3 regions of the Streptomyces sp. NPDC022910 genome follow, and region 3 is predicted to be linked to each of the others. Evidence: riboswitches for the same ligand, from Rfam matches in the RefSeq annotation. Region 3 holds a riboswitch; each other region holds the start of a gene.
The links. A riboswitch is a leader RNA that binds a small molecule or an ion and turns the genes downstream of it on or off. The one in region 3 is predicted to bind cobalamin.
Positions count from the first base shown of each region.

Region 1: linked by a shared signal. The riboswitch ahead of ACZ3TS_RS16170 (cobalamin biosynthesis protein) and the one ahead of ACZ3TS_RS03480 (ribonucleoside-diphosphate reductase subunit alpha) in region 3 are both predicted to bind cobalamin.
Region 2: linked by a shared signal. The riboswitch ahead of nicT (Nickel transporter NicT) and the one ahead of ACZ3TS_RS03480 (ribonucleoside-diphosphate reductase subunit alpha) in region 3 are both predicted to bind cobalamin.

Region 1 covers NZ_JBVHHL010000014.1:61,225-64,486, forward strand. Annotated here, with positions in the region: gene ACZ3TS_RS16150 (helix-turn-helix domain-containing protein) at 1-533, shown strand, start outside; gene ACZ3TS_RS16155 (hypothetical protein) at 578-1,033, shown strand; gene ACZ3TS_RS16160 (hypothetical protein) at 1,030-1,227, shown strand; gene ACZ3TS_RS16165 (DUF397 domain-containing protein) at 1,300-1,509, opposite strand; cobalamin riboswitch at 1,846-1,965, shown strand; gene ACZ3TS_RS16170 (cobalamin biosynthesis protein) at 2,064-3,020, shown strand; gene ACZ3TS_RS16175 (cobyric acid synthase) at 3,017-3,262, shown strand, end outside.
Region 2 covers NZ_JBVHHL010000010.1:28,048-31,309, reverse strand. Annotated here, with positions in the region: gene ACZ3TS_RS12420 (YcnI family copper-binding membrane protein) at 1-682, shown strand, start outside; gene nicT (Nickel transporter NicT) at 705-1,793, opposite strand; cobalamin riboswitch at 1,823-2,029, opposite strand; gene ACZ3TS_RS12410 (ArsR/SmtB family transcription factor) at 2,120-2,467, shown strand; gene ACZ3TS_RS12405 (hypothetical protein) at 2,475-3,262, opposite strand, start outside.
Region 3 covers NZ_JBVHHL010000003.1:23,278-26,539, forward strand. Annotated here, with positions in the region: gene mctP (monocarboxylate uptake permease MctP) at 1-326, shown strand, start outside; gene ACZ3TS_RS03475 (GNAT family N-acetyltransferase) at 400-906, shown strand; cobalamin riboswitch at 959-1,095, shown strand; gene ACZ3TS_RS03480 (ribonucleoside-diphosphate reductase subunit alpha) at 1,217-3,262, shown strand, end outside.

The DNA of each region.
Region 1 (3,262 bases), on a different contig from region 3:
CCGCGACCTCGATCCGCTTCTACCACCCGTCCGTCGTCTACTCGCTGCTGCAGATCGAGGACTACACGATGGCCCAGCTCGCGCCGCGCGAGAACGGAGAACTGGCCCGTCGGTCGGCGGAGTTGCGCGCCACCCGGCAGGAGCGCATCTTCGACGGGGAGCACGGGCCGGACGTGAGCATCGTGCTGGACGAGGCGGTCGTCCGGCGGGTCATCGGTGGCCCGGGCGTGATGCGGCGGCAGCTGGAACACCTCAAGACGATGTCCCGCCATCCCAGAGTCACCATGCGCGTACTGCCGTTCACGGCCGGCGCGCACTTCAGCATGGGGGCGTCCTTCACCCTGCTGGGCTTCACGGATGGCGACGACCTGCTCTACCTCGAGGGCGCCACCGGCAGCGTGGCCAACCGTGACGACCTCGGCCTCACGGCGCGCTATCAGGAGTGCTTCGAGGACATCAGCAACAAGGCGTACGAGGGTGACCGGATGATCGAACTGATCGACGCGGTCAAGGAGAGTCTCGACAACAGCTGAGGCCCGGGAAGGACGGCCCGGGCAAACAACGGGGAGGGAGACCTATGGCGGTCCTCGGGTTCCTTGAGTGGTGCAGGCAGTTGCGCGCGCTCCGTTTCGTGTCGGCGGGCGACCCGCCCGGATCCGCTCCGGGGCCCGACGCCCCGGACCAGGCACAGCACGTGGTGGACGGTGAGGCGGACAACTCCCAGGGGGAGGACGGAACACGGACGCCGACGACCCGTCTGCTGTTGGGCACGGCATGCGGCAGCGTCCTGCTGTGCAGCATCGCCGTGTCCGCCCGGGTGGCGCCCAGCACCGGGTCGGGCGCCCTGTCCCCCCTGACCACGGCCGTGCTGGGAGCGCTCGGCGCGGCCGCCGTCACCGCCCTCGCGGCGAGCGCAGGCCGGGCCCTGCGCGGCCGCTCGGGAGAGCCGCGCACCCCGGAGATCAGTGGGTCCCCGAGCCCCGCGGACGAACCGTCGCCGCAGCCCGGTCGAGAACGCGGAGACGCTCCGTGACCGGGGTGAGGCCCCACCACAGTCCGGCGCACGTCGCCGCGACGATCGTCACCACCAACCAGACGAGGGCTCGTGCCGTGGATCCCGGCACGAGCAGCGCGGCGAGCGCACCCACGCCCACCGCGAACACCCCCGTGGTCAAGGAGAAGAGCGCCAGCGGGGCCGCCGCCGCCACTGCGGTTCGGGGAGTGTAAGAACCTCCCGTACGCACCGACACTTCCCTGGCCCTGTCCCCCATGGGTCCCTCCCGTCCTCTGGACGGACCTTCAGAAACCGTCCGCTGCCGGGTCCTCGAATCCAGCCAGCAAACCACACCATGCGGTACGGCGAAAGACGAGCACCGGGCCGGTGCGCCGTTTCGAGTCACGCACCAGAATGTGCGCCCCCTCGACGGCCACTTCCACACAGTCGGTGTCGTCACCTCCCGAGTAACTGCTCTTCCGCCACACACGCGCCGACGCCGCCCTGTCGACCACACCGACCTCCGTCTCACCAGTCAGCGCACCGACCCGGCGTCCTCACCGCGACGCTCCCGAGCGCCGTGTCCCACCGCTGCCGCAGGCAACAGAGGCCGGCCACACCAGGTTCGTCTCCCCGCAACGAATCACCCAATGCCGCTCGTCGGCGCTCTCGTTCGTCATGCCGTTTTCGTTCGTACTGCCGTTCCGTAGTCTTCCCAGGTTCCCGGCCCGGAAAGAGCGCAGATAGCGCCGATTCGGACGGCTGACGATATTTCAGCGGTGTGGGGCTCAGCACACCGCAGCTTCGCAGGTCAAGAGCAAGTTGACGGGTGTTCCGGGGGCGTGGTGGACTGCCGGGGCCAGTACGGCGGCAGGAGAGGAAGCCGGTGAGAGTCCGGCGCGGTCCCGCCACTGTCACCGGGGAAGAACTCCCCGGGAGCCAGGAACTCTCGCCGCCGGTCTCGTCGAACCAGGGCGTGGACACCCTGAGTGAGGACATATCGCCATGTGCGGCTGCCGATTGAGGTTCAGTAACCGGGCCCTGCCTGACCCCGCGGTCGGCTGAGCCGATGGGTGCCGATCGCGTCTTCGCGTACGGCGCCGCCGCCGGCCTCCTCGGTGACCACCTGCTCGGCGATCCGCGCCGCGGGCATCCGGTCGCCGCGTTCGGGCGGGCCGCGGGCGCCGTCGAGCGGGTGCTGTGGCGGGACCACCGCGGGTGGGGCGCCCTGCACACCGCCGTGTGCGTGGGCGGTGCCGTGTCCCTCGCGGCGCTCGCCGCCTCCGCCGTACGTCCGTCCCGTACCGCGTCCGTCGCCCTGACCGCGGCCGCCACCTGGTCGGTGGTCGGGGGCACTTCGCTCGCCCGGGAGGCCAGGACTGTCGGGCGCGCCCTCGAAGCCGGAGACGTCGAGGCCGCCCGCGCGCGGCTGCCCCACCTGTGCGGACGGGATCCCCGGGCGCTCGACGCCGACGGGATCGCGCGGGCCGTCGTCGAGTCGGTCGCCGAGAACACCTCGGACGCCGTGGTGGGAGCGCTGGTGTGGGGGGCCGTGGGCGGTGTGCCCGGGCTCGTCGGCTTCCGGGCCGTCAACACACTCGACGCCATGGTCGGCCACAAGTCACCCCGGTACCGGCGGTACGGGTGGGCCTCCGCCCGGCTCGACGACCTCGCGGGCTGGCCGGGGGCACGGCTGACCGCCGCCCTCGCGGCGGCGTCGGGTCCGCATCCGCGGGGAGCCGTGCGTGCCTGGCGTGCGGACGCCGCCCAGCACCCGAGCCCCAACGCCGGGCCCGTGGAAGCCTCGTTCGCCGGGGCTCTCGGGGTGCGGCTGGGCGGGACGCTCTCGTACGGGGGGCGGGTCGAGCACCGGCCGGTGCTGAACGGCGAAGGGCGCGCGGTCCACGTCCAGGACATCGAGCGGGCCGTGCGGCTCTCCCGTCGGGTGACCACGCTCGCGCTCGGCGTCACCGTCGCCGGGCGGCTGTTCACCCGAAGGTTTCTCGCGAAGGGACGTACCTCATGAACGGCGGTCTCCTTGTCGCCGGCACCACCTCCGACGCCGGCAAGAGCGTCGTCACCGCGGGAATCTGCCGCTGGCTGGTGCGGCAGGGCGTCAAGGTCGCCCCCTTCAAGGCACAGAACATGTCCCTCAACTCCTTCGTCACGCGCGAGGGTGCGGAGATAGGGCGCGCCCAGGCCATGCAGGCGCAGGCGTGCCGCGTCGAGCCGACCGCGCTGATGAACCCCGTCCTGCTCAAGCCCGGG
Region 2 (3,262 bases), on a different contig from region 3:
GGCGGGCGCGGCCTTCGCGCACGTCACCGTGCACCCCGAGAGCTACGCCAAGGGCGCCACGGACGGCGTGCTGACCTTCCGGGTCCCCAACGAGGAGGACACCGCCGCGACCACCAAGGTGCAGGTCTTCCTGCCCACCGACCACCCGATCCTGGGCGTGCTGGTCAGCCCGCAGGACGGCTGGACCGCGCAGGTGACCACCACCAAGCTCAAGACACCGGTCAAGACGGACGACGGCAACATCACCGACGCCGTCTCGGAGATCACCTGGACCGGCGGGCGCATCCGGCACGGCCAGTACCAGGACTTCGACGTCGCCTTCGGCCAGCTCCCGGACAACACCGACCGGTTGACCTTCAAGACGCTGCAGACCTACTCGGACGGGAACGTCGTCCGCTGGATCGAGGAGACCCAGAACGGCGCGGAGGAACCGGAGAACCCGGCGCCGGTCCTCCATCTGACCGCCGAGGGCGCGGCCGAGGGCAACGGTTCGACGGCGACATCCTCCTCCACCGGCACGGCGCAGGAGAAGCCGAGCGGTTCCACGACCAAGGCCGCCGCCACCAGCGACTCCACCGCCCGGGAGCTCGGCATCGCCGGCCTGGTCGTCGGTGTCCTGGGCCTGGCCGCCGCCGGCTTCGCGATCGCCCGCGGCCGCACCCGCACGTCGGCGTCCGAGTGACCGGGGCCCCGCCCCGTCGGCGTCAACTCCCGTCCGCGGGGCGGGGAGTCCACCGTTCCTCGACCCTCGCCAGCCGCCAGTACGCGAGCGCGGCCGCCCACACGACGACGAACAGACCGACGATGATGAAGCCCACGTTGTCGAGGTCGAGTCCGGCGATCCAGCCCGTCACCGCGTCCCCGAGGTCCAGCTTGTCGTGCAGGACGCCGACGAGCTCGATGGTGCCGATCACGAAGGCCACCGCGATCGACAGACCGGTGATCGTGAGGTTGTAGAACACCTTGCGCACCGGGTTCGAGAAGGCCCACTGATAGGCGAAGTTCATGAACGTGCCGTCGAGCGTGTCGAACAGGCTCATCCCGGCCGCGAACAGCAACGGCAGGCACAGGATCGCGTACCAGGGCAGCCCGGCGGCCGCCCCGCTGCCGGCCATCACCATCAGCGTGACCTCGGTCGCGGTGTCGAAGCCCAGGCCGAACAGGAAGCCGAGCGGGAACATCTGCCCGGGGCGGCTGATGGACCTGGTGAAGCGGCCGAGGACGCGGTTCATGAACCCCCGGGAATCCAGGTGCTGTTCGAGTTCCTTCTCGTCGTACGTGCCCGCCCGCATGGCCCGGAAGACTCGCAGGATGCCCCTGAGGGCGACCAGGTTGAGGGCGGCGATGAGGTAGAGGAAGGAGCCCGAGACCGTCGTCCCCATCACCCCGAGCACCTGGTGCGTGCCGGAGGTCTCGTTCATGAGGCGTCCGGCGAGCTGGGTGCCTCCGGCGATCAGCGCGGCGAGCACGACCACCACGCTGGAGTGCCCGAGCGCGAACCAGAAGCCCACGGACACCGGCCGCTTGCCGTCGGCCATCAGCTTGCGGGTGGTGTTGTCGATCGCGGCGATGTGGTCGGCGTCGAAGGCGTGCCGCATGCCCAGCGTGTAGGCGGTGACGCCGAGTCCGATCCCGAACGCCTTGGAACCGACTTCGTAGTGCTCCGGGACCACCAGCAGGAACAGTACCCCGAACGCCACGACGTGCAGGGCCGCGATCACCGCCAGCAGTCCGGCGGTCCGCAGGGTGTCCTCGCGCCGCCACTGAAAGGACGCAGGATCGGGCAGGGTCATTACGATCACGCTCCAGCACCTCGTGGATCACTTCGTGAGATGCCGTGGCCGGTCTCCTGGCTGACGGATCACCGCGCCCGCCCCAACCTTCCCGGTCGACACTCGACCAGTGGCGCCACCCGAGGACGGGTGGCACGGGACGGGAACTCCCCGATCACAGTGGCGAGGGCCGCTCCGGCCTGAGCCCCTGGGGGCTTTCACCGGTCTTCCCGAACACCACGGCCCGCCCACCTTAGGGCGGGCGGGGAACGCCTGCAAGACTGCACAGTTGCGCAGGTGTCCGGAGGTATCGAAGATCACACAGAGGTGCCTGGGAGAATGCCCGCATGCATCTCGTCCCCGCCGACCGCGCCGGCAGGCGCACCATCGACGGCCACCGGGTCTGCGAGGCCATCGAGGCCATCGGCGCACCCGAGGCCGTACGTGCCTGGGCCGACCGCTTCTCCCTGCTCGCCGACCCCGGCCGGCTCGCTCTGCTGCTCGCCCTGCACCGGGCCGGACCGCTCGCGGTCTCCGACCTCGCGGTGGCGACCGGCATGAACGACCCGGCCGTCTCGCAGGCGTTGCGGCTGCTGCGGACGGCGGAGATGGTCGCGGGTGAGAAGGAGGGACGGGTCGTCCGCTACCGGCTGATCGACCCGGTGGTACTGGAGCTGCTGAAACAGGTGACGTGACGGACGGTCACTTCGAGGGCGCCGGCTCGCGTTGCAGATGAATGTCCTGGCTCGACAGCGTCATCGGTGACGCGGAGAAGGCACGCAGCCGGATGCGGGTGTTCTTGTCGGGCAGGCCGAAGCGGCCCCCCGGCGCCTCGATCCGGTAGGTGGCCGTCCCATGACCGGCGACGGACGAGGGTCCGTCGAGCACCTTCCAGTACCGGCTCATGCCCTGCCCGGTGGTCACCATGAAGTGGGGTTGGAGAGCAGCGTCGCCGGTGTTGCTCACGCTGACCGTGAGGGTCCTGACCGCCCCGGACGTCCGGGAGGCGGCGGCAGCCTGCAGGTGCAGCGGCGGTCTGCCGGTCGCCGCCACGGTCACGGCCACGAAGGCCGGGGCCAGCAGGGCCGCGGCCACCACCATGCGGGCCGCCCGCCGTCCTTCCAGCAGCCGGGGCTGCCAGGCGGTGGTGAAGGCGCTGGGCGGCACGGTGACGGCGGCCGCCAGCCACAGCGGCGTCATCAGCAGGTAGTAGCCGTCCTGCGAGCGGGTGGCCAGGAAGAACGCGCACCAGGGCAGTACGGTCGCGGCCGGCCCCAGCCGCCGCACGAACAGCACGAACACCGCCAGCAGACCGGCCGCCAGCAGCATGCTGGCATGCGAGTACCAGCTCAGGCGGTCGCTGCCGTCGGTGAAGTAGAGCGAGATGTCGACCAGGCCCTGACCATGGATCACCGCACCCTGGGTGATCGGCAGCGCGATGCCCGAGAGCCAGGTGCGCGGCTCGCTCACGACGAAGTACGCGTTGATCA
Region 3 (3,262 bases):
GCTGGTTCCACCGCTGGGCACTGCTGGCGGGCTGGGCGGTCGGCATGGTCTACGGCACGCTCGCGGCCTATGGGGTCGCCTCCCCGACCCAGAAGCACTTCGGTGGCTCGGCCAAGGAGATCCCCGGCATCGGCGAGATCGGCTACATCGGCCTGACGGCATTCGTACTGAACGTCGTCGTCACGGTGGTGCTGACCTTCGTCCTGAAGGCGGTCAAGGCTCCCGAGGGCGTCGACGAGACCAGGCCGGAGGACTACACGGTGGACGCGGGCGACCCCGGGGTGCAGGTGGAGCTGCCGCCGGCGACGGCGGGCACATCCCACTAGGAACCGGTGCTTCACGGGCCGTCGGAGGAAATCCGGCGGCCCGTTGTCGTACCCGTCCGGCACACTCGGCCGCATGGACATCGTGATCCGGCAGGCGACCCCCGACGAATACGACGCGCTCGGCCACATCACCGCCCAGGCCTACCTCCAGGACGGCCTCCTCGACTTCGGCGAGAGCGACGAGTACCTGGGCGAGCTGAGAGACGTCGCCAGGCGGGCGGCTGCCGCCGAGGTGCTGGTGGCCAGCGACGGCGACCGCGTCCTCGGCGGCGTGACCTTCGTGCCGGCCGGCGGCCCCATGGCCGACATCGCCGGCCCGGGGGAGGCCGAGATACGGATGCTCGCGGTCGACCGCACGGCTCGCGGCCGCGGTGCCGGAGGGGCCCTCGTCCGCGCCTGTGTCGACCGGGCACGGGCCACCGCCGGCTGCATGAGCGTCGTCCTGTCGACCCAGCGCACGATGCACGCCGCCCACCGCATCTACGAGCGGCTGGGCTTCCTCCGCACTCCCGAGCGCGACTGGAATCCCCTCCCCGAGCTCGACGACATCACTCTCCTCACCTACGAGTTGACGCTCTGACACCACCACGACACAACATCTGGGGGTGACATCGCAGCCCGGCACAAGATGTATGCTCATGCTCGCTGTCGCCGCAGGGGAATCCGGTGCGAATCCGGAACTGTCCCGCAACGGTGTACTTGTGCGTGTTCGCCCATGCGTGCACGTCCGAGCGTCAGTCCGAGGACCTGCCGACAGTGCGCCCGGCCGTCCGGCCCGGGCGCCTGACGTCCGGGCCTCGTGGAATGGGCCGGTGGACGCGACGCCGCGCGCGCTCGTGAGCTGCCTCTGCCCTCCGCCAGGCCCCGTGCCGAGCGAGGGAGAGTCCCACGTGACCATCGCGCCAGCCGACCCGGCTTCAGCCACCCCGGCGACGCAGACCGACGGCCCCGGTGCCGCGCTGCTGCGGACCCTGACCGAGCTGACCGCCGACCTCCCCGACGCCGATCCCGGCAGGGTCGCCGCCGCCGCGCTGCGCGGCCGGTCGGCTCGCGAGGACTGCGAAATCGCCGAGGAGCTGCGCGAGCTGGCCACGGAGGCAGCCGCCGGACTCATCTCGGAGGACCCCGCCTACTCGCGGCTGGCCGCCCGCCTGCTGGCGATCGGCATCCGCGCCGAGGCCGCCTCCCAGCGCGTCACCACCTTCACCGAGTCCGTCGCGGTCGGACACCGCGAGGGACTCATCGCCGACCGCACCGCCGAGTTCGTACGGCTGCACGCCGACCGTCTCGACGCCCTCGTCGACCCCGCAGCCGACGACCGTTTCGGCTACTTCGGCCTGCGCACGCTGCACAGCCGCTACCTGCTCCGGCACCCGATCACCCGCAAGGTGATCGAGACGCCCCAGCACTTCATGCTGCGGGTGGCGAGCGGCCTCGCCGAGGACGACACCACCCGCTCGGTCGACGAAGTCGCCGCGCTCTACGGGCTGATGAGCCGCCTCGACTACCTCCCCTCCTCCCCCACCCTCTTCAACTCCGGCACGCGGCACCCACAGATGTCGTCCTGCTACCTCCTCGACTCCCCCAAGGACGAGCTGGACTCCCTCTACGACCGCTACCACCAGGTCGCCCGTCTTTCGAAGCACGCAGGCGGCATCGGGCTGTCGTACTCCCGCATCCGGTCGCGCGGTTCGCTGATCCGCGGCACGAACGGGCACTCCAACGGCATCGTCCCTTTCCTGAAGACCCTCGACGCCTCGGTCGCCGCCGTGAACCAGGGCGGCCGGCGCAAGGGCGCGGCCGCGGTCTACCTGGAGACCTGGCACTCCGACATCGAGGAGTTCCTGGAGCTGCGGGACAACACCGGCGAGGACGCCCGCCGTACGCACAACCTCAACCTCGCGCACTGGATCCCGGACGAGTTCATGCGCAGGGTCGACGCGGACGAGCAGTGGTCCCTGTTCTCGCCGTCCGACGTGCCCGAGCTGGTCGACCTGTGGGGCCCGGAGTTCGACGCCGCGTACCGCAGGGCGGAGGCGGCCGGGCTGGCGAAGAAGACGATCCCGGCCCGCGATCTGTACGGCCGCATGATGCGCACCCTCGCGCAGACCGGCAACGGCTGGATGACCTTCAAGGACGCCGCCAACCGCACCGCCAACCAGACCGCGGAGCCGGGCCACGTCATCCACTCCTCCAACCTCTGCACCGAGATCCTGGAGGTCACGGACGACGGGGAGACGGCTGTCTGCAATCTGGGGTCGGTCAACCTGGGTGCCTTTGTCGACACGGCGGCCGGCGACCTCGACTGGGAGCGGCTGGACGCCACGGTCCGCACCGCCGTCACCTTCCTCGACCGCGTGGTCGACATCAACTTCTACCCGACCGAGCAGGCGGGCCGTTCCAACGCCAAGTGGCGCCCGGTCGGCCTCGGCGCGATGGGCTTGCAGGACGTCTTCTTCAAGCTGCGCCTGCCCTTCGACTCCGCCGACGCGAAGGCGCTCTCGACCCGTATCGCCGAGCGCATCATGCTCGCCGCCTACGAGGCCTCCGCCGACCTCGCCGAGCGCAACGGCCCGCTCCCCGCCTGGGGGAAGACGCGTACGGCCAAGGGGGTCCTGCATCCCGACCACTACCCTGTCGAGCCGACCTGGCCGGAGCGCTGGGCGACCCTGCGGGAACGGATCGCCGCCGTGGGCATGCGCAACTCGCTGCTCCTCGCGATCGCCCCCACCGCGACCATCGCCTCCATCGCAGGCGTGTACGAGTGCATCGAGCCGCAGGTCTCCAACCTGTTCAAGCGCGAGACGCTGTCCGGCGAGTTCCTCCAGGTCAACTCCTACCTGGTGCAGGACCTCAAGGACCTCGGCGTCTGGGACGCCCGCACGCGTGAGGCGCTGCGCGACTCGGGCGGCTCGGTGCAGGGCTTCGCCTGGATC